2 regions of the Pseudomonas sp. MPC6 genome follow, and region 2 is predicted to be linked to the other one. Evidence: predicted binding sites of a transcription regulator. Region 2 holds the regulator's gene; the other holds the start of a gene.
What was found. Region 2 encodes sigma-54, which starts transcription at its own class of promoters, with help from an activator protein. Its sites were predicted from a motif close to ANTGGCATNNANNTTGCTNT; they were not measured.
Positions count from the first base shown of each region.

Region 1: the regulator sigma-54 is predicted to act here: its motif matches at 6,395-6,414, upstream of ELQ88_RS11750 (pilin).

Region 1 is NZ_CP034783.1:2,074,093-2,084,545, reverse strand. It holds gene ELQ88_RS11785 (SDR family NAD(P)-dependent oxidoreductase) at 137-886, shown strand; gene ELQ88_RS11780 (MFS transporter) at 986-2,284, shown strand; gene ELQ88_RS11775 (transketolase) at 2,303-3,151, shown strand; gene ELQ88_RS11770 (transketolase family protein) at 3,148-4,170, shown strand; gene ELQ88_RS11765 (hypothetical protein) at 4,244-4,651, opposite strand; gene ELQ88_RS11760 (DUF2628 domain-containing protein) at 4,983-5,408, shown strand; gene ELQ88_RS11755 (tetratricopeptide repeat protein) at 5,830-6,267, shown strand; gene ELQ88_RS11750 (pilin) at 6,469-6,882, shown strand; gene dusA (tRNA dihydrouridine(20/20a) synthase DusA) at 7,163-8,158, shown strand; gene tal (transaldolase) at 8,337-9,263, shown strand; gene rssC (anti-sigma factor antagonist RssC) at 9,542-10,024, opposite strand; gene rssB (two-component system response regulator RssB) at 10,024-10,453, opposite strand, start outside.
Region 2 is NZ_CP034783.1:5,936,658-5,947,110, forward strand. It holds gene ELQ88_RS29650 (HAD family hydrolase) at 1-385, shown strand, start outside; gene lptC (LPS export ABC transporter periplasmic protein LptC) at 393-965, shown strand; gene lptA (lipopolysaccharide transport periplasmic protein LptA) at 952-1,500, shown strand; gene lptB (LPS export ABC transporter ATP-binding protein) at 1,500-2,225, shown strand; gene ELQ88_RS29670 (RNA polymerase factor sigma-54) at 2,409-3,902, shown strand; gene raiA (ribosome-associated translation inhibitor RaiA) at 3,977-4,285, shown strand; gene ptsN (PTS IIA-like nitrogen regulatory protein PtsN) at 4,298-4,762, shown strand; gene rapZ (RNase adapter RapZ) at 4,765-5,622, shown strand; gene ELQ88_RS29690 (HPr family phosphocarrier protein) at 5,638-5,913, shown strand; partial or broken gene ELQ88_RS29695 (ZIP family metal transporter) at 5,996-6,726, opposite strand; gene ELQ88_RS29700 (superoxide dismutase) at 6,757-7,368, opposite strand; partial or broken gene ELQ88_RS29705 (hypothetical protein) at 7,371-7,657, opposite strand; gene ELQ88_RS29710 (class II fumarate hydratase) at 7,684-9,060, opposite strand; gene ELQ88_RS29715 (FagA protein) at 9,041-9,448, opposite strand; gene pmbA (metalloprotease PmbA) at 9,701-10,453, opposite strand, start outside.

The sequences.
Region 1 (10,453 bases), 3.0 Mb from region 2:
ACCGGATTGACGAGTGCTGAATTTTTTTCAGCATCGAGTGACATTCACGTTATTGCTCAAGGCATGCCTGGGGACCAAGCTGAGTCATCGATTCATTGTGGGTCGACCCAATAAAAACAATCAGAGGTACTCTTCCATGCTTCTTCAAGGCAAAGTCGCGATCATCACCGGTGCAGCTTCCGCACGTGGCATTGGCCGCGCTACAGCGACCACCTTTGCGCAACAGGGTGCACACGTCGTGATCCTCGATCTGGATGAATCCGCCGCCCGTGATGCCGCTGCTTCCCTGGGTGAAGGACATCTCGGTCTTGCAGCCAACGTTGCTGACGAATCGCAGGTTCAGTCGGCCGTTGCCAAAATCATCGAACAGTTCGGCCGCATCGACATCCTCGTCAACAACGCCGGCATCACCCAGCCCCTCAAGACATTGGACATTCGCCCTTGCGATTACGACAAGGTACTGGACGTCAGCCTGCGCGGCACCTTGCTCATGTCGCAGGCGGTGATCCCGATCATGCGTCAACAGTCTTGCGGCAGCATCGTCTGCATGTCCTCGGTCTCCGCGCAACGTGGCGGCGGGATTTTCGGTGGCCCGCATTACAGTGCCGCCAAAGCGGGTGTGCTGGGTCTGGGCAAAGCCATGGCACGAGAACTGGGGCCGGACAAGATTCGCGTCAACTCCATTGCACCTGGTTTGATTCACACCGACATCACCGGCGGCCTGATGCAGGACGAACGCCGCCACGCGATCATCGACGGCATTCCGTTAGGGCGTCTTGGTGAAGCGCAGGACGTCGCCAACGCGGCCCTGTTCCTGGCCAGTGACCTTTCCTCCTATCTGACTGGCATCACGCTGGATGTGAACGGCGGCATGCTGATTCACTGATGATACCTGGCGGGCCTACGCGGCCCGTGCGGTTCTGGATCGACGACGCAGCCAGGCTTTATAGCCTGGCGGTCAATAAAAACAAGAGATCGGACCATCATGACAACCCTGTCGCTCGAAGCGGTTTCGACCGTGCGCTCCAACGCCTACCGGAAAACCGCGTGGCGCCTGATGCCGTTCCTGATGCTGTGCTACCTGTGCGCCTATCTGGACCGGGTCAACGTCGGCTTTGCCAAGCTGCAAATGATGAACGATCTGGCGCTCAGCGAAACGGTCTACGGGCTGGGCGCGGGCATGTTCTTCATCGGCTATTTCCTCTGCGAAGTCCCCAGCAACATCATCCTGCACAAGGTCGGTGCGCGGGTCTGGATCGCGCGCATCATGATCACCTGGGGCATTGTGTCTGCTCTGTTCGCCTTCGTCGAAACCGCCTGGCAATTCTACGCCTTGCGCTTTCTGCTTGGCATTGCCGAAGCCGGCCTGGCGCCGGGTCTGTTGTTGTATCTGACCTACTGGTTTCCATCCTACCGTCGTGCCCGCATGACCGTGTTGTGGTTCGTCGCCATTCCGCTGTCAGGCATGGTGGGCGGCCCCCTCTCCGGCTGGATCATGACCCACTTCGCAGGGATGCATGGCTGGGCGGGATGGCAATGGATGTTCGTACTGGAGGCCGTGCCCACGGTCGTGGTTGGACTTCTGGTGTTGAGCTATCTCAAGGATGGCGTGCATCAAGCCAACTGGCTCAACGACGACGAAAAAGCGCTGATCAGCCGCGAGCTGGCCGAGGATGACCAGAAAAAAGTCACACACGCCTCTGTAGGTGAATTCATCCGTGACCGTCGTCTCTGGCTATTGGCCGCCATCTACTTCTGTGTGGTGATGGGCCAGTACGCAATCACCTTCTGGCTGCCGACCCTGGTGCGTAACGCAGGGGTGTCCGACCCGATGAAGATCGGCGTGCTGACCAGCCTGCCCTACCTCTGCGCAATTGTGGCCATGCTGTATGCCGGACGCAGTGGCGACAAACATCGCGAGCGCCGCTGGCACCTCATCATACCGATGATCACGGGTGCCATCGGACTGACTCTGGCGGCAATGATGGGGGGAAATGTGACGCTCTCCATTCTGAGTCTTTGCCTGGCCGCTTCCGGAATTCTGGCCGCGACGTCGATGTTCTGGATGTTACCCACCACGTTGCTCGGTGGCGTGTCTGCCGCCGCAGGCATCGCGGCGGTCAACAGCTTCGCCAACCTCGCCGGCTTCTGCTCGCCTTACCTGATCGGCTGGATCACCACCCTCACCGGCTCCAGCGCCATCGGCATGTATCTCATCACCGGCGTACTGGTGAGCGGAGCTTTGTTGGTGCTGCGCATTCCCGCCGCCCTGGTCAATCGTTGATTTAACGGAGTTTTTAGCATGACTACCCATCTTTCATACGCCTCATCCAAAACCCTGGTGGAGCGCGCCCACAACATTCGTCGGCACGCGCTGCAAATGGGTCAAGTCCAGGGCCAGGGCTATGTCGGCCAGGCCCTTGGTGCCGCCGACCTGCTGGCAGTGTCCTACTTTCACGCACTGAACTATCGGCCGGAAAATCCGCAGTGGGAGGAGCGAGACCGCTTCTACCTCTCCATCGGTCACTACGCGATTGCGCTGTACGCAGCGTTGATCGAAGCGCAAATCATCCCGCTCGATGAGCTGGAAACCTACGGATCGGATGACAGCCGGCTGCCGATGTCGGGCATGGCGACCTACACCCCGGGCATGGAAATCACCGGCGGTTCGCTGGGTCAGGGCCTGGGCATCGCGGTCGGGGCCTGCCTGGGCCTCAAGCGCAAAGGTTCATCTTCCTTCGTCTACAACTTGCTGTCGGACGGCGAACTGAATGAAGGCTCGACCTGGGAAGCGGTGATGTCGGCCTCGCACTGGAAGCTCGACAACCTGATTGCCATAGTCGACGTCAACAACCAGCAAGCCGATGGCTACTCCAGCGAAATCCTCTCGTTCGAACCGATCGTTGATCGCTGGCAGGCATTTGGCTGGTTCACCCAACGGGTCGATGGCAATGACCTGGAGGCACTGGTCGCCGCATTCGATGCCGCGCGCAACCATCCCGGCACGCAACCGCGAGTCATCATCTGCGACACCAAAATGGGTAAAGGCGTGCCCTTCCTCGAAAACCGCGAGAAGACCCACTTCATCCGTGTGGAAGAGCACGAATGGGATCTGGCACTGAGCAATCTTGAAGAAGGAAAAAACCAATGAGCAACGCAACCAACACGCCGACTTCATTGATCAAGCCGCCAAAAAAGCGCCTGACCACCTCGGCGATGATCGCTTCGATTGCCTCTGAAGGCCAGGCCACCCGCTCAGCACCTTTTGGCCATGCGTTAGCCGCGCTGGCGGATCAGCGTTCAGACATCGTGGGCATGTCCGCCGACTTGTCCAAGTACACCGACCTGCACATTTTCGCCAAGGCCCACCCGGATCGTTTTTATCAAATGGGCATGGCCGAGCAGTTGTTGATGAGCGCAGCAGCGGGGATGGCCCGGGAAGGCTTCGTACCCTTCGCCACGACTTATGCCGTATTCGCCTCCCGCCGCGCCTATGACTTCATCTGCATGGCGATTGCCGAGGAAAACCTCAACGTCAAAATCGTCTGCGGCTTGCCCGGCCTCACCACCGGTTACGGCCCAAGCCACCAGGCCACGGACGACCTGGCGATCTTCCGTGCCATGCCCAACCTGATGATCGTCGACCCGTGCGACGCGCTCGAGATCGAACAGGCAGTGCCTGCCATCGCCGCTCACCAAGGGCCCGTCTACATGCGTTTGCTACGCGGAAATGTGCCGCTGGTGCTGGACGAATACGGCTACAAATTCGAGATCGGCAAAGCCAAAACCCTGCGTACCGGCAATGATGTTTTGATCATCTCCACCGGTCTAATGACGATGCGCGCGTTGGAAGCGGCCAACGAACTTCAAGCTGATGGCGTTGATGTGGCCGTGCTACATGTACCGACGATCAAGCCCCTGGATGAACAAACCATTCTGGCTGAAGCCAGAAAACCCGGTCGACTGGTCATTACCGCGGAAAACAGCTCCATCATCGGTGGACTGGGTGAGGCGGTTGCCACTGTCCTGCTGCGGAACGGCGTAACACCCACCTTCAGGCAAATAGCCTTACCGGACGCCTTCCTCGATGCCGGGGCGCTGCCAACACTCCATGATCGCTACGGTATTTCAACTCAAGCGGTTTGCACGCAAATCAAAGCCTGGCTGTAACTGCAGGGTGCAAGGCACCTGGACACAGGTGCCACCCGGGAACATCTCCAGGACTATCGGCCATCGGCGCTGATTACCTGATGTTGCCGGAGACTGTTTTAGTGTCGCCCTTATGAACCTTGCAACTCACATCACCCGACATGGTAGTGACATCGCCATTGATATCACCACTCTCGACATGGCCGCTCATGGTGCGGACGCTGCCGACATTGCCGGTGACCTGAACCCTGCCAGCGGCCGTTTCAACCGAGGTGGGGTTACCGTTCACGACGACGCTCACCGGCCCCGTCACTGGCACAGCCTGCTCGACGCCATCGACCACCACCCGGTTGCCGTCAACGCTGATGTTTTTCCCGGTGTAGGTAATGCCATTGATGGTCACGGTCGCGCCGCCCGTGGCAACCTCCAGCTCGCGGGCTTGGGCGAAGCTCGAGAAGTACAGCGCAGCAATCATCAGGGCCAGCTTCTTGGTGGTCGACATGTCAGCGCTCCTTCGTTCAGGTGGTTACAGGGTAATAGCAGGCCGCCGTTAACAATTCACCCTTATTTCTGCTGTTGGTGACGGTCGGCAAGCCATTGTGCCTGGCAGTTGATGTCAAAGCAGCAGCATCAGCAATGGCGGGCAGGTTTTGCGTTCTGATCCCGAGCCTGCTCGCGGCTGAACATAATGGCTTGTGAAATTTCCTACGCTGCCGGAGACTCAAGTCGCCACCGCTACTGGCCTGCGGCCTACAAAAACGCCTTGCCAAACGCACTGAAGGAAAACCTGGTCGATCTCTCGACCAGCAGCGCCCCCCAAAAAAGGACAGAACATGAGCAGCACGGATGAATTGCAAAACCACGATGCCAGCCCAAAATGGAAAGAGCGATTCGCTTTTTTCAATCAGCACGGCAGCCCCAAAAACCCCGACTTCAGTTCGGCGCTCAAGCAGCTACCGACCCGCAAACGCATGCTGATCAATATCAACTTCATCGCGATTTTCTTCGGACCGATTTACCTTTTCGTGCTTGGTTTGTGGAAAAAGAATCTGGCGCTGATAGGGATCATCGTTGTCGTCAGCTTCAGCCTGTCGTTGATCTTCACAATCCTGGGTCATGAATTGCCCAATGCCTTGGGCAGCGGCCTGAACGTCGTCTTTGCACTGATGTACGGGTTGAGCGCCAACTATGCGTATTACCTGAAGCAGGAAAAAGGCTCGCAAGGGTGGAACCCGTTTGAAGGGTTGAAGATCGTCTGAATGACTTGCGGGATCGAAATGTATCCTGCCGGGATAAAGGAAGGCGCGCTTTCTAGAGCGCGCCTTTTTCATTGGGCCAGCACAAAATGCTGATCAAACTACACCGTGCAACTACTTGACCTCACTTCGTTGCCCTTTCTTCGCCGCCGTAGACCAACTGGCCAAAATCCCAGCCATAGGGCGCGAAGGCCGGGTCACCTGGCCTGAGGACAGCAGTCCCCGCAGCTGGAGCATCGGCAGGATTATTGCTTCCATTTCATTTCAAATCCGCCACCCAAGTCGACAACGGGCCTATTGTTGCAAGACGACATTCTGTTCGGCAGAGTGGGTCTCAATACCGTTACTGCTTGCCACTCGCTAATGCCCATTTCAACCCTAAGGAGAAATTATGCGATCGATAGGTCTTGATTCAGCAATAGCCATGAGTGAGCACAGCAAACGCACCTGGTGGCGCAGAGTGTCCGCCAAAGTCGTAGGCCGTACCGGCAGCGATCGGGGAAGAACGATGGTTGCGCTGGATGACGTCCTTCCCTTCATCTCAGTCCCGCTCACCTATGAGGATATTGATCTGATCATTTCGGCCGATGCGGGAAACGCCGATGCGCAAAACGATCTGGCCCAGATGTTCGATGAACTTGGAAAGCATGAAGTGGCGTTGTATTGGTGGCGCGCTTCAGCCGATCAAGGGCACCCTGATGCCATGCACTATCTCGGCAACTGCTTCATCTGCGGCAAGGGCGTCTCCAAAGATGAGAACACTGGAATCATGTGGATCGCCAAGGCCGCTTCCTTCGGACACGTGGTGGCCGGAGGGCAAATAAATTCTCTTCTACGGTTTACCAACACTGGAGCACGCTGAATGGCCTGACATTCAGTGGCACGAGCCAAGCCGTGCCAATGCCCAATAAGGCGCAATCAAACCTATGCCAAGTTGTTTTCAATTGAACGCAGAGCCGGTTTCTGCCGGGGTATTGCTACTCGCCGAGACTGGCATAGCCCTTGCTTGACAGCAATCAGCAACGCTGTTTCTGCCGTTAAATTGACCTAAAAGGATGTCTGAATGAAATCTGCACAACAGGGTTTTACGCTCATCGAACTCCTGATCGTCGTTGCGATCATTGGGATTCTGGCCACATTCGCTATTCCGGCTTATTCGGATTATGTGGCCAAAGCCAAGGTCGGTGCGGCAATAGCGGAGATTTCCCCTGGGAAAACTGGGTTCGAGGTGATGGTGAATGAAGGGAATACTGCCAACATTACCCCGGCTGCAATCGGTCTGCAAACCACCACACCTAACTGCGATATAACAACGACCCAGGTAGCAGCCTCCAACACTGGCACAATCGCCTGCGCCATCAAAGACAACCTTGCCGCGACAGGTAGCGTTACCTGGACGCGAGATACCGCCGGTGCGTGGACTTGCAAATACAGTGGCGACGCGAAGTATGCCAGCAAGGGCTGCCCTAAAGGATAACGTGCCAAGCAGTAGCGACGATGCACGTTGAACAGCAATAACTGGTCAAGCGGGTCCGCAAAGGACCAATGACGCTCCTCTCGAAACCGTCCTGGTGACGAGAGGAGCGTTCGCTGCATCTGGTGGCTAGCCCCTAGATGATTCTCTGGTTTATTTGAGCATCCCCTTCGCCTGGAGCTCACAGCATCCTGCCCCCCGGGCGGATGGGACTGCCCAAACCCCAACGTCTCAATCCTGATAAACTCTCCCTCCACCCAGCCCCACCGATTCCAGATCCCCAATGCCCCCAATCACCGCCACGCCCGCCCCGCTCTCCCGCCGTTTCTCCGTCGCGCCTATGATGGATTGGACCGACCGCCACTGCCGCTTCTTCCTGCGCCTGCTCTCCAAACACGCCCTCCTCTACACCGAGATGGTCACCACCGGCGCGCTGCTCAACGGCGATCACGAGCGCTTCCTGCGTCACAACGAAGCCGAGCACCCGCTGGCCCTGCAACTCGGTGGCAGCGTGCCGCTGGACCTGGCCATGTGCGCGCGCATGGCGCAGGACCATGGGTACGACGAGGTGAATCTGAATGTCGGCTGCCCGAGTGATCGGGTGCAGAACAATATGATCGGCGCGTGCCTGATGGGGCATCCGCAGTTGGTGGCCGATTGTGTGAAGGCGATGCGCGATGCGGTGTCGATTCCGGTGACGGTGAAGCATCGGATCGGGATCAATGGCCGGGACAGTTACGAGCAGTTGTGCGATTTCGTCGGTACGGTGCGGGATGCCGGGTGCACGAGCTTTACGGTGCATGCGCGGATTGCGATTCTGGAGGGGTTGTCGCCGAAGGAGAACCGCGACATTCCGCCCCTGCGTTATGACGTGGCGGCGCGGTTGAAAGAGGATTTTCCGGAGCTGGAGATTATTCTCAACGGCGGGATCAAGACGCTGGAGGCTTGTCGCGAGCACTTGCAGACGTTCGACGGGGTGATGCTGGGCCGTGAGGCCTATCACAACCCTTATGTGATGGCCGAGGTCGATCAACAGCTGTTCGGCAGCACGGCGCCGGTGATCAGCCGGGCCGAGGCGCTGGCGCAGTTGCGGCCCTACATCGCGGCGCATATCGATGCCGGTGGTTCGATGCACCATATCACCCGGCATGTGCTGGGACTGGGCACCGGTTTCCCGGGGGCGCGCAAGTTTCGGCAGTTGTTGTCGGTGGATATTCATAAGGCTAAAGAGCCGTTGGTGTTGCTGGATCAGGCGGCGGAGTTGTTGGAGGGGCGTTAACGGTCGCCCCGGTTGAACCTGTGCCCGGATTTGGCATCGTAACTATCGATACCGCGCCCCGCCTTTCAAACACCCGTTTTCAGGTTGTTGCCGCCGGGGCCATCGATACACGCACACGCCCTTGAGTGGCTGTCAGCGCTCGGGTAATGTCACCAGACCCATAGGACAGAGCACGCCCATGACTTCCAAGCTGGATCAACTCAAACAAATGACCACCGTGGTTGCCGACACCGGCGACTTCGAAGCTATCGCTCGCGTTAAACCCGTGGACGCTACCACCAACCCTTCGCTGCTGCTCAAAGCCGCGGCCATTTCCGGTTATGCCGAGTTGCTGAATGCGTGCGTTCACGACTGCAAGGGCGATGTCGGCCTGGCCAGCGACCGTTTTGGCGTGGCGGTAGGGCAAGAAATCCTCAAGGTTGTACCGGGCCGTATTTCCACTGAGGTGGATGCGCGCCTGTCGTTCGACACTGACGCCGTATTGAAGCGCGCGCACCGTCTGATCGACCTGTACGACAAGGCTGGCGTGGGCCGTGACCGGGTGCTGATCAAGATCGCGTCCACCTGGGAAGGTATCCGCGCTGCCGAGCAGTTGGAAAAGGAAGGCATCCAGACCAACCTGACCCTGCTGTTCTCCTTCGCTCAGGCCGCGGCTTGTGCCGATGCCGGGGTGTTCCTGATTTCGCCGTTCGTGGGCCGTATCTACGACTGGTACAAGAAGGCCAACGGCAACGACTACACCGGCGCGGATGATCCGGGTGTGCAGTCGGTGACGCGGATTTATAACTACTACAAGGCCAATGACTACAAGACTGTGGTGATGGGCGCGAGCTTCCGGAACCTGAATCAGATCGAGCAGTTGGCCGGTTGCGACCGCCTGACCATCAGCCCGGACCTGCTGGAGAAGCTGGCGGCGGATAACGGCAAGCTGGAGCGCAAATTGGCACCGGGCAACGCCGGTGAGGCGCGTTTGAGCCTGAATGAAGCGCAGTTCCGTTGGTTGTCCAACGAAGATGCGATGGCGACCGAGAAGCTGGCCGAGGGTATTCGTCAGTTTGCTCGGGATCAGGAGAAGCTTGAGGCGTTGCTGCAGGCCAAGTTGTGATTTAGGTCGGAGCGATGCAAAAAGGGCGGACCTTGGGTTCGTCCTTTTTTTTGCGTTGAGTTTGGGTGTTGGGTGGCTTCGCGGCGGGGGATGTGGTGTTTGTTATGGCGCCTTCGCGAGCAAGCTCGCTCCTACAGGGGGCTGTGTCGTCCATGAGGGATGTGGACGACGCTGAGCTTGTTGGAGCGTGGCTTGCCCGCGATGGGGCGGCATATTCAACTGCGTGGTGACTGGTCCGGTCTCGCTCCCACAAGGGGGAGCTGGCCATTGATTGGGGATCAGTGCCGCTCGAGGGCATTTACCAGGTCGTGGAAGGCTTCACGGTTGGAGTCGTTCAGGCCCATGAGGATCTTGTGCGCTTCGAGCACTTTGATCCGCACCACTTCTTCGGACTGGTCCTGGTCTGGCAGGTCGGTCAGGCACTCGGGGCACGGGATCGGGCGGTCAACGATGTTGAACACCTGCTCGAAGCCCATGGACTGCAGCAGCCGGGTGATGTCTTCGTGGGTGGTGACGACGGTCGGCAGCAGGCCGACCTTTTGCCGCGACAGGATCGACAGTTTGGCCAGCAGGCCCAAGGTGGTGCTGTCGATGCTGCGGGTTTCGGTCAGGTCGATCACGATCGCGTTGAAATTCAACGAAGTGAAGATCCGCTCAATAGTCGCATCCAACGCCGAACACAGGGTCAGGCGAACTTCACCGACGAACTTGAGGACGAAGGTGCCGTCCTGCTCGGCGAACTGGATTCTACCGGTACTCATCAAAGATTCCTGCTCAACACCAACAGGGCGATATCATCCGGCATCTCCCCCAGCGTGGCCAATCCAAAAACCTGCCGCAGACCATCCAGGCTGCCGCCCGCTGCCTTGACCCGTTGGGGCAAAGCCGCTTCTTTTTCTTTGAGTGTCGGTTCTGGCAAAAGGTCCAGGATGCCGTCGGACATCAGCGTCAGGCTGAATGTCGGCGGCAGCTCCAGCAGGTGGTCTTCGTAGGTGGCTTCATTGAAGAGGCCCACCGGCAGACCACGTCCTTCCAGATAACGAACACTGTCTGGCGTGTACAACACAGGCAACGGCAAATGACCGCCGATGCTATAGGTCAACAAACCTGTCTCCTCGTCGATGACTCCACCGACCATTGTGACGTGTTTACCCAGCTTACAACTGATCAGGCCTCGGTTGATATGACCA
Region 2 (10,453 bases):
CATCAAGATGTTGATGGCAGCCGGCGTGCAGACCGCTATCATCAGCGGGCGCACGACCCCGGTGGTCGAGCGACGCGCGAAGAACCTCGGCATTCCACACCTGTACCAGGGTCGCGAAGACAAACTGGTGGTGCTCGACGAGCTTCTTGCCAAACTCGGCCTAAGCTATGAACAGGTTGCCTACCTCGGCGACGACTTGCCGGACCTGCCGGTCATTCGCCGCGTCGGCCTGGGCATGGCGGTGGCCAGTGCCGCCAGTTTCGTGCGCGAACACGCCCACGGCATCACCCAGGCCCGTGGTGGCGAAGGTGCCGCTCGCGAATTCTGCGAATTGATCCTGCGCGCCCAGGACCGCCTCGATGCGGCCAACGCCGCGTACCTGTGAGCCCACTATGCTGAGCAAAAAGATTCGCAATTTCCTGGTGTTCGGCTGCATCGCCGCCCTTTTCGCGGCGGTCGGCTACTGGAACATCAGTCCGGAGCGGTTCCTCGACAAGCCGGTGGCCAAGGCCGATGAAACCCGGATCGACTGGTACGCGACCAACACCCATAGCGTGCAGTACCTGCCAGACGGCAAATTGCAGTACGACATGACGTCCGACAAGGTCGAACACCTCAAGGCCACTGATGTGACGCTGGTCAGCAAACCTGACCTGAACATGTTCCGCGGCACCGAGTTTCCGTGGCATGTGCAGAGCGAACGCGGCGAAGTCAATTCCGGCGGAACCGAAGTCGAACTGATCGACTCGGTACGTATCGCCCGCACCGACGAAAAAAAGCGCACGACCATTATCACCAGCAGTCGCATGACCGTGTTCCCGCAGCAGCAATATGCGCAGACCGTGCAACCCGTTAGAATCGACGGCGCTGGTGGCGTGTCGACCGGCACGGGCATGAAAGCGTATTTGAAAGAAAGCAGGATACACCTGCTATCGAACGTAAGAGGACAGTATGAGGCTCGTTAAAACCCTCCCTATTTTGCTCAGTCTGGGCGCAGCACTGGGAAGCGTGAGCGCCTGGGCTCTGCCGGACGATAGAAACCAGCCTATCCGCATTCAGGCCGACGACGCCCAACTGGACGACAAGCAAGGCATCGCCACCTACAAAGGCGATGTGATCATCACCCAGGGCACGATGAAGGTCACCGGCAACACCGTGACCATCACCCGCACCGCTTCCGGCGACGTCGACGTGGTGACCTCGGTGGGCAACCTGGCCTACTTCGAGCAGATGCAGACTGCCGGCGACGCCAAGCCGGTTCAGGGTTATGGCGTCACGATCCAGTACCATGCCTCGCAAGACCGCGTTGTGCTGATCGATCGCGCCAAAGTCATCGACAAGGACGGCAACGTCACCCAAGGCGAAAAAATCGTCTACGACACGGTCAAGAAACTGGCTAACGCTGGCCGCGCCACCGGCACCAAAGTCACCGAAGAACGCCCGCGCATCGACATGGTGATCCAGCCGAAAAAGAAATCCGACGAGCAAAAGGCCCAGTAATGGCAACTCTGAAAGCTCAGCATCTGGCCAAGAGCTACAAGAGCCGCCAGGTCGTGCGCGACGTCAGCCTGTCCATCGACAGCGGTCAGATCGTCGGCTTGCTTGGCCCTAACGGCGCCGGCAAAACCACCTGCTTCTACATGATTGTCGGCCTGGTACAGGCCGATCAGGGCCGCGTCCTGATCGACGACCTTGACGTCAGCCACCAGCCGATGCACGGTCGCGCGAAAGCCGGTATCGGCTATCTGCCGCAGGAAGCGTCGATCTTCCGCAAACTCTCGGTAGCCGATAACATCCTGGCGATCCTCGAGACCCGCAAGGAACTCGACAAGGCCGGTCGCCGCAAGGAGCTGGAAAGCCTGCTGCAGGAATTCCACATCCACCACATCCGCGACAACCTCGGCATGAGCCTGTCCGGTGGTGAACGCCGCCGCGTGGAAATCGCCCGGGCACTGGCCACCAACCCGAAATTCATCCTCCTCGACGAACCTTTCGCCGGCGTGGACCCGATTTCGGTGGGCGACATCAAACAGATCATCCACCACCTCAAGGCCAAGGGCATTGGCGTGCTGATCACGGACCACAACGTCCGCGAAACCCTGGATATCTGCGAAACCGCTTACATCGTCAACGATGGGCAACTGATCGCCGAAGGCGACTCTGCCACCATCCTGGCCAACGAACTGGTCAAGGAAGTGTATCTGGGCCATGAGTTCCGCCTGTAGCGTTGAGGTGTCCGCCTTGCCGCTCAAGCGCTTGTCTCGATAAAAAATCAACACTTTTTTATTGTTACAGCGCTCTAGGCAAACGCTAAAGTTTCGGGCATATAATTTGCTTATGTTTGGCGCTCCGGCGCCCTGTAGTGGATGGCGCATGTGCGCCGGCGAATAAGGTGTTAAGCCCCTGCCATGAAACCATCGCTAGTCTTGAGAATGGGCCAGCAGCTGACGATGACACCGCAGCTGCAACAGGCCATCCGCCTGCTCCAATTGTCGACCCTGGACCTGCAACAGGAAATCCAGGAGGCCCTGGAGTCCAATCCGATGCTCGAACGCCAGGAAGAAGGCGACGACTTCGATAACGCCGACCCCTTGGCCGACAAAGCCGAACAGCTCCCCAATGCCGACGTGTCGGAACCCTCCTACCAGGAAACCGCCCCGACGGTGGATAACCTCGAGGAAGGTGACTGGAACGAGCGCATTCCCAACGAACTGCCCGTCGATACCGCGTGGGAGGACGTTTACCAGACCAGCGCCAGCAGCCTGCCGAGCAACGATGACGACGAGTGGGACTTCACCACCCGTACATCGGCCGGTGAAAGCCTGCAAAGCCATCTGCTGTGGCAACTGAACCTGGCACCGATGTCCGACACCGATCGCCTGATTGCCGTGACCCTGATCGACTGCATCAACAATCAGGGTTACCTGGACGAAACCCTCGAGGAAATTCTCGAAGCCTTCGACCCGGAACTGGACATCGAACTGGACGAAATAGAAGCCGTCCTGCATCGCATCCAGCAATTCGAACCCGCCGGCATCGCCGCCCGCAACCTGGGCGAATGCCTGTTGCTGCAATTGCGCCAATTGCCCGCCAAGACCCCGTGGCTGGCCGAGGCCAAGCGTCTGGTCAGCGATTACATCGACCTGCTTGGCAGCCGCGACTACAGCCAGCTGATGCGCCGCATGAAGCTCAAGGAAGATGAACTGCGCCAGGTGATCGAACTGGTGCAGAGCCTCAACCCGCGGCCTGGCTCGCAGATCGAGTCCAGCGAAGCCGAATACGTCGTCCCCGATGTCATCGTGCGCAAGGACAACGAGCGCTGGCTGGTGGAGCTGAACCAGGAATCGGTGCCGCGGCTGCGGGTCAACGCCCAATACGCCGGTTTCGTGCGCCGCGCCGACACCAGTGCCGACAACACCTTCATGCGCAATCAGTTGCAAGAGGCCCGCTGGTTCATCAAGAGCCTACAGAGCCGCAACGAAACCCTGATGAAAGTGGCCACCCAGATCGTCGAGCATCAGCGCGGCTTCCTGGAGTACGGCGACGAAGCCATGAAACCGTTGGTGCTGCATGACATTGCCGAGGCGGTGGGCATGCACGAGTCGACGATTTCCCGGGTGACTACGCAGAAATTCATGCATACCCCCCGGGGCATCTATGAACTGAAATACTTTTTTTCCAGCCACGTCAGCACCTCGGAAGGCGGTGAATGCTCGTCCACGGCGATCCGCGCGATCATCAAAAAACTGGTTGCAGCGGAAAATCAGAAAAAGCCGTTGAGTGACAGCAAGATCGCTGGTTTACTGGAGGCACAAGGCATTCAGGTGGCTCGCCGCACCGTCGCCAAGTACCGCGAATCCCTCGGGATCGCGCCTTCGAGCGAACGCAAGCGGTTGATGTAGAGCCACGCCACAGCGTTCCAGTGGCAGGCATTTCTGCCTGCCGCTTTATGCACTGGCAACGAAGGAGAAGCTGTATGCAAGTCAACATCAGTGGACACCAACTGGAAGTGACCGAACCTCTTCGCACCTACATCGGCGAAAAGCTCGAACGATTGGAGAGGCATTTCGACAAGATCACCAACGTGCAGGTCACGATGACGGTCGAAAAGCTGAAGCAGAAAATCGAAGCCACGCTGCATATTCCCGGCAATGAAGTGGTCGCCAACGCGGAACATACCGATATGTACGCGGCGATCGACGCATTGACCGACAAGCTGGATAAACAACTCAAAAAGCATAAGGAAAAGACCCAAAGCCTCCTCCAGGGCGCGACCGGTCGTTAACACTCCCAACCCATGATCCGACTTGAAAGCATCCTGACCCCCGGCCGTTCCCTCGTGAACGTGCCGGGCGGCAGTAAAAAGAAAGCCCTCGAGCAAATTGCCAACCTCATCCATAAAGAAGTCCCGGATCTGGAGATGCAAGATGTCTTCGAGGCTCTGATTGCCCGTGAAAAACTCGGCTCGACCGGTTTTGGCAACGGCATCGCCATCCCCCACTGTCGCCTCAAGGGCTGTACCGCACCCGTCAGTGCCTTGATGCATCTGGACGCACCCATCGATTTCGACGCCATCGACGGTGCCCCGGTCGACCTGCTGTTCGTACTGCTGGTCCCGCAAGCCGCCACCGATGCGCACCTGGAGCTGCTGCGGCAGATCGCCAGCATGCTCGATCGCAAGGAAGTACGCGAAAAGCTGCGCAGCGCCCCGAGCAATGAAGCCTTGTATCAGGTTGTCCTGGACGAGCAAAACGGTCAGTAATCATGCGCTTGATCATCGTCAGTGGCCGTTCCGGCTCAGGTAAAAGTACCGCGCTCGATGTTCTCGAGGACAACGGCTTTTACTGCATCGACAACCTGCCTGCCGGGCTTTTGCCGGAACTGGCCGAACGTGCACTGATCCACACCGAACTGGCCCAGCCGCTGGTTGCCGTGTCGATCGACGCGCGCAACTTGCCGAGCCACCTGTCGCGCTTCCCCGAGCTGCTGGAAGAAGTCCGCAGCCGGCATATCCAGTGCGATGTCCTGTACCTGGACGCCGACGAAGAAACCTTGCTCAAACGTTTTTCGGAGACCCGCCGGCGTCACCCCCTGAGCAACGCCAACCGCTCACTGGCGGAAGCGATCAGCGATGAAACCACCCTGCTCGGGCCGATCGCCGACCTCGCCGATCTCAAGGTCAACACCACCAACCTGAACCTGTATCAGTTGCGCGATACCATCAAGCTGCGCCTGCTGAATCAACCGGAACCCGGTACGGCGTTCCTGGTGGAATCCTTCGGCTTCAAGCGCGGCATGCCGGTGGACGCCGACCTGGTGTTCGACGTGCGTTGCCTGCCGAACCCCTACTGGAAGCCGGAGTTGCGTGAACAGTCCGGGCTCGATAAGCCGGTCGCCGACTACCTGGCGGCACAGCCGGACGTCGAAGAAATGTTCCAGGACATTTCTACCTACCTGCTCAAGTGGCTGCCCCGCTTTGCGGCCAGCAATCGCGCTTATGTCACCATCGCCATTGGCTGCACCGGCGGGCATCACCGCTCCGTCTACCTGACCGAACGTCTGGGTCAGGCCCTGCAAAAAACCCTGAAGAACGTCCAGGTCCGCCACCGCGACCTCAGCTAAAGGATTCACATCGCGATGCCTGCTCTGGAAATCGAAATCATCAACAAGCTGGGCCTGCACGCCCGTGCGTCTGCAAAATTTGTCGGCGTCGCCGGTCAGTTCAAGGATTGCTCGATCAGGGTAGGACGTACGCCGGAATCTACGGTCGATGGCAAAAGCATCATGGCGATGATGATGCTCGCGGCTGGCAAGGGCACGAAAATTCATCTGAGCACGGAAGGCGAGCAGGAACAGGAAGCGCTGGATGCGCTGGTGGCGTTGATCAACAACTACTTCGATGAAGGCGAGTAAACGTCAACAGATCGCAGCCTCGTTGCACCTGTAGGAGCTGTCGAGTGCAACGAGGCTGCGATCTTTTGATCTTAAACTTTCTTCACGCCAACGCCGTATCCATCACCATCATCAAACAAAACCCGACCAGCAACCCCAGGCTGGCCAGCTTATCGTGACCATGCCGGCGCGACTCCGGAATTACTTCATGGGTAACCACCAACAGCATGGCCCCCGCCGCCAACGCCAACCCCAATGGCAGCAACATCTCGGCCAGGCTGACCAGCCAGGCGCATAACAGCGCGAAGACCGGCTCGACCAATCCTGACGCCGCACCGATCAGGAATGCCTTGACCCGCGACATCCCTGCCCCGGCCAGGACCAACGCAATCACCAGCCCTTCCGGCACATCCTGCAAGGCGATGCCCATGGCCAAACTGTCGGCATCCGGCATCCCGCCGCCGGCCGAGACGCCCACTGCCATGCCTTCCGGTATGTTGTGAGCGATGATGGCAAACACAAACAGCCAGATTCGCGGGGGAATCACCGGATGTTCAACGGTCCCCACGAGCATCACCCCGGCGCCGAAGCCCAGCAGCGTATCGCTGACCGCCTGGGGCATCTGCCGAATCACCAACACCGGCACCGCGCCCAACGCCGTACCCAGCGCGCAGATCGCCCCGCCTTGCAATGCGCGTAACAGTTTCGGCTCCAGGTCCAGCCACGCCAGCCCATGGACGACCAATAACGTCATGCCCGCGCCAGCAGCAACAGCGATCCCAACGCGTAACGAAACATTCGTCCACTTCCGATCGCCAGTGTTTCAGTGCCCATAATCAGCCTTGGATGGTTTTTATAGAAAACTCAAGCCAGCGCTGCCTGATAGCGCGCGCTGACTTGTGGCCAATTGATCACGTTGTAGAACGCATTGATGTATTCCGGACGGCGGTTCTGATACCGCAGGTAATAAGCGTGCTCCCAGACATCAAGGCCGAGAATTGGCGTATTGCCGCTCATCAACGGGCTGTCCTGATTGCCGCTGCTTTCAACGATCAACGTCTTTTGCGGCGTGACACTGAGCCATGCCCAGCCGCTGCCGAACCGGGTCAGCGCGGCCTTGGTGAAGGCCTCCTTGAACGTGTCCAGGCCACCCGGTTGCTCATCGATCGCCTTGGCCAGCGCACCGTCGGGATGACCGCCGCCATGAGGCGCCATCACTTCCCAGAACAGTGAATGATTGGCGTGGCCGCCGCCCTGATTGATCACCGCCGCGCGCAGTGTTTCCGGCAGTTGCTGGATGCTTGCCACCAGTTTCTCCACCGGCCACTCGGCATACTCGGTGCCTTCCACCGCGGCATTGAGGTTGTTGATGTAGGTCTGGTGGTGCTTGGTGTAATGGATTTCCATGGTCTGCGCATCGATGTGCGGTTCCAGGGCATCGTAGGCGTAGGGCAAGGCAGGCAGGGTAAAAGCCATGTTCAATGGACTCCATGATGAAGAGGTGCAGGTGAGGCGACATCCATGTCCAGTAAACGATGGCTGCGCGGGTACTCGCCGTGCTCGCTGATGAAACTCAGCAGCTCGACGTAGGTCTTGCTGCTCTGACGCCATGCCGCTTCACGCAAGGCCGGCGCCAGGCGCGGGTCCTGCGTGGTCTGCCCTGGGCCAGGGCCAATGCCTGCAAGTAAGCCTCGCGGGCATCGACCAGTTCGCCCAGCATGAAACAGCGATTGGCTCTTTCGATCGTGCGTTTCCAGTGCTCCATGGTGGGCTCCAAAGCGTTAACAGTGATTACACGCCGCCTGCGGTGAGTTTTTCCGGGTCAAGCAACACCTCAAGCTGGTCGCGTGTGAGGTCGGTGTGTTCCAGGGCGACATCGATCACCGGACGACCCTGCTGATAGGCCTTCTTGGCGATTTCAGCGGCTTTTTGGTAACCCATGATCGGGTTGAGTGCAGTGACCAGAATCGGGTTGCGCGACAGCGCTTCCTTGAGCCGGGCTTCGTTGACCTTGAAGCTGGCGATGGCCTTGTCCCCCAGCAGACGGCTGGAGTTGGCCAACAACTCGATGCTGCTCAACAGGTTCTGGGCGATGATCGGCAACATCACGTTCAGTTCGAAATTGCCCGACTGGCCGGCGATGGTGATCACCGTGTCGTTGCCGATCACTTGAGCCGCGACCATCGCCGTGGCTTCCGGAATCACCGGATTGACCTTGCCCGGCATGATCGAAGAACCCGGTTGCAAGGCTTCGAGCTCGATTTCACCGAGGCCGGCCAGGGGGCCGGAGTTCATCCAGCGCAGGTCATTGGCGATTTTCATCAACGAGACCGCCGTGGCTTTAAGCTGCCCGGACACCGCAACCGCAGTGTCCTGGGAACCGATCAGCGCAAACAGGTCTTTGCCCGGCGTGAACTGCACCTGGGTCAGCCGGGTCAGTTGCTGACTGAAACGCCCCGCAAACTCGGGGTGTGCGTTGATCCCGGTGCCCACCGCCGTGCCGCCCTGAGCCAGGGCTTGCAGGCTCGGCAGCAGATCCTGCAAATGACCGATGTTAGCCTTGAGCTGTTGCGCCCAACCATTGAGCACCTGGCTCATGCGCACCGGCATGGCGTCCATCAAGTGCGTGCGCCCGGTCTTGACGTGGTGATGAACGGCCTCGGCCTTGCGCTCGATCACTTGCACCAGATGCAGCAGCGCGGGGAGCAATTGCTCATGCAACGCCAACGCAGCGCTGACATGGATGGTGGTCGGGATAATGTCGTTGCTGCTCTGCCCGCAGTTGACGTGATCGTTAGGGTTCACCGGCTCGCCGAGCAGACGGCTGGCCAGGGTGGCGATCACTTCGTTGGCGTTCATGTTGGAACTGGTGCCGGAGCCGGTCTGGAAGATGTCCACCGGGAAGTGCTGCATGAAGTCAGCCTCGAGCAGGCCTTGGGCCGCATCGACAATGGCTTGGCCCTGGGCTTCGCTGATTTGCTTGAGCTCGACGTTGGCCCGGGCGGCGGCGGCCTTGGCCAGGATCAACGCGCGGATGAATTGCACGGGCATCGGTTTGCCGCTGATCGGGAAGTTATCCACCGCGCGTTGGGTCTGCGCGCCGTAAAGCGCGTCTACCGGGACCTGCAGCTCGCCCATGCTGTCGCGCTCAATACGTGTCTTGGTCATCTGAAAATCCTTGCACCAGTTCAATAAGAGGAATCGAGGGATGCAACTCGCAGGTCGCCAGTTGCCAGGTGTAGCTCTGCCAGCGCTTGAGGCGGCACTTGCACAGAGAGAGGCGTTCCAGTTCGCGCAGCGGACGCCAGGCCCGATCCAGGCAATAGGTCCGCCAGTGCCACGGCAGCGCGACGTCGGCGGCGGTATCGAGCAATAAACGGAAAGAAGTTTCGGCGATGGTCCAGGGCGAAGTTGCCGTGCAACATGCCAGATACCGGCCTTCGGCCAGGTAATGGTCGATCAGGCGCGGTTCGTCGGGGTCCATCGCGCAACGGATCTGGCGGCTCATCCAGCGCCAGTTTTCGAGGTAGGGCTGCTCGTGCAAGGCAGAACTCATAATCCGGGCTCATTCGGTAATGAGATTTATTATTATATGATAATGAGAAGCAAAACAACCCCGATGATGCAGGCAAGATCTTAAACTGCGGGAGCGAGCTTGCTCGCGATGGCGGTGTGACATTCGACATCTTTGTTGACTGGCATACCGCTTTCGCTGGCAAGCCAGCTCCTGCAGGGGACCGCGCCAGACGCATAAAAAAGGCGCGCCACCCAATCGGGAAGCGCGCCTTTTTTGTGTAACGGTCGGGGGTTAGCTACCCGCCACCATCATCTTCTCGATCAACACCGACCCGGTGCGAATGTTGCTGCGCAGTTCCAGATCATTGCCCACCGCGACGATCTGCTTGAACATGTCGCGCATGTTGCCGGCGATGGTCACTTCCTGGACCGCAAACTGGATTTCGCCGTTTTCGACCCAGTAACCCGCCGCTCCACGGGAGTAATCGCCGGTGACCATGTTCAGGCCCTGGCCCATCAGTTCGGTCACCAGCAGGCCGCGCCCCATGCGCCGCAGCAGGGCAGCCTGGTCTTCGTCGCCGTGGGTGACGAACAGGTTGTGCACGCCGCCGGCGTTGGCGGTGCTCGGCATGCCGAGTTTGCGACCGGAATAGGTGCCGAGGATGTAGGACACCAGCTCGCCTTTTTCGACGAACGGTTTGGCATAGGTCGCCAGGCCATCACCATCGAACGCCGCGCTGCCCAGTGCGCGCATCAAATGCGGACGCTCATCGATGGTCAGCCATTCCGGGAACAGTTTCTGCCCCAGCGTGCCCTCGAGGAAGGACGATTTGCGGTACAGGCTGCCGCCGGAAATTGCCGAGAGGAAACTGCCGAACAGACCACCGGCCAGTTCCGCGGAAAACAGCACCGGCACTTCGCAGGTCGGCACCGGACGCGCGCCCAGACGGCTGGCCGCCCGTTGCGCGGCATGCTGGCCAATGCTCACCGGGTCGGCCAGCAGGTTGCCCTGACGGTTCACGTCGTACCAGTAATCGCGCTGCAT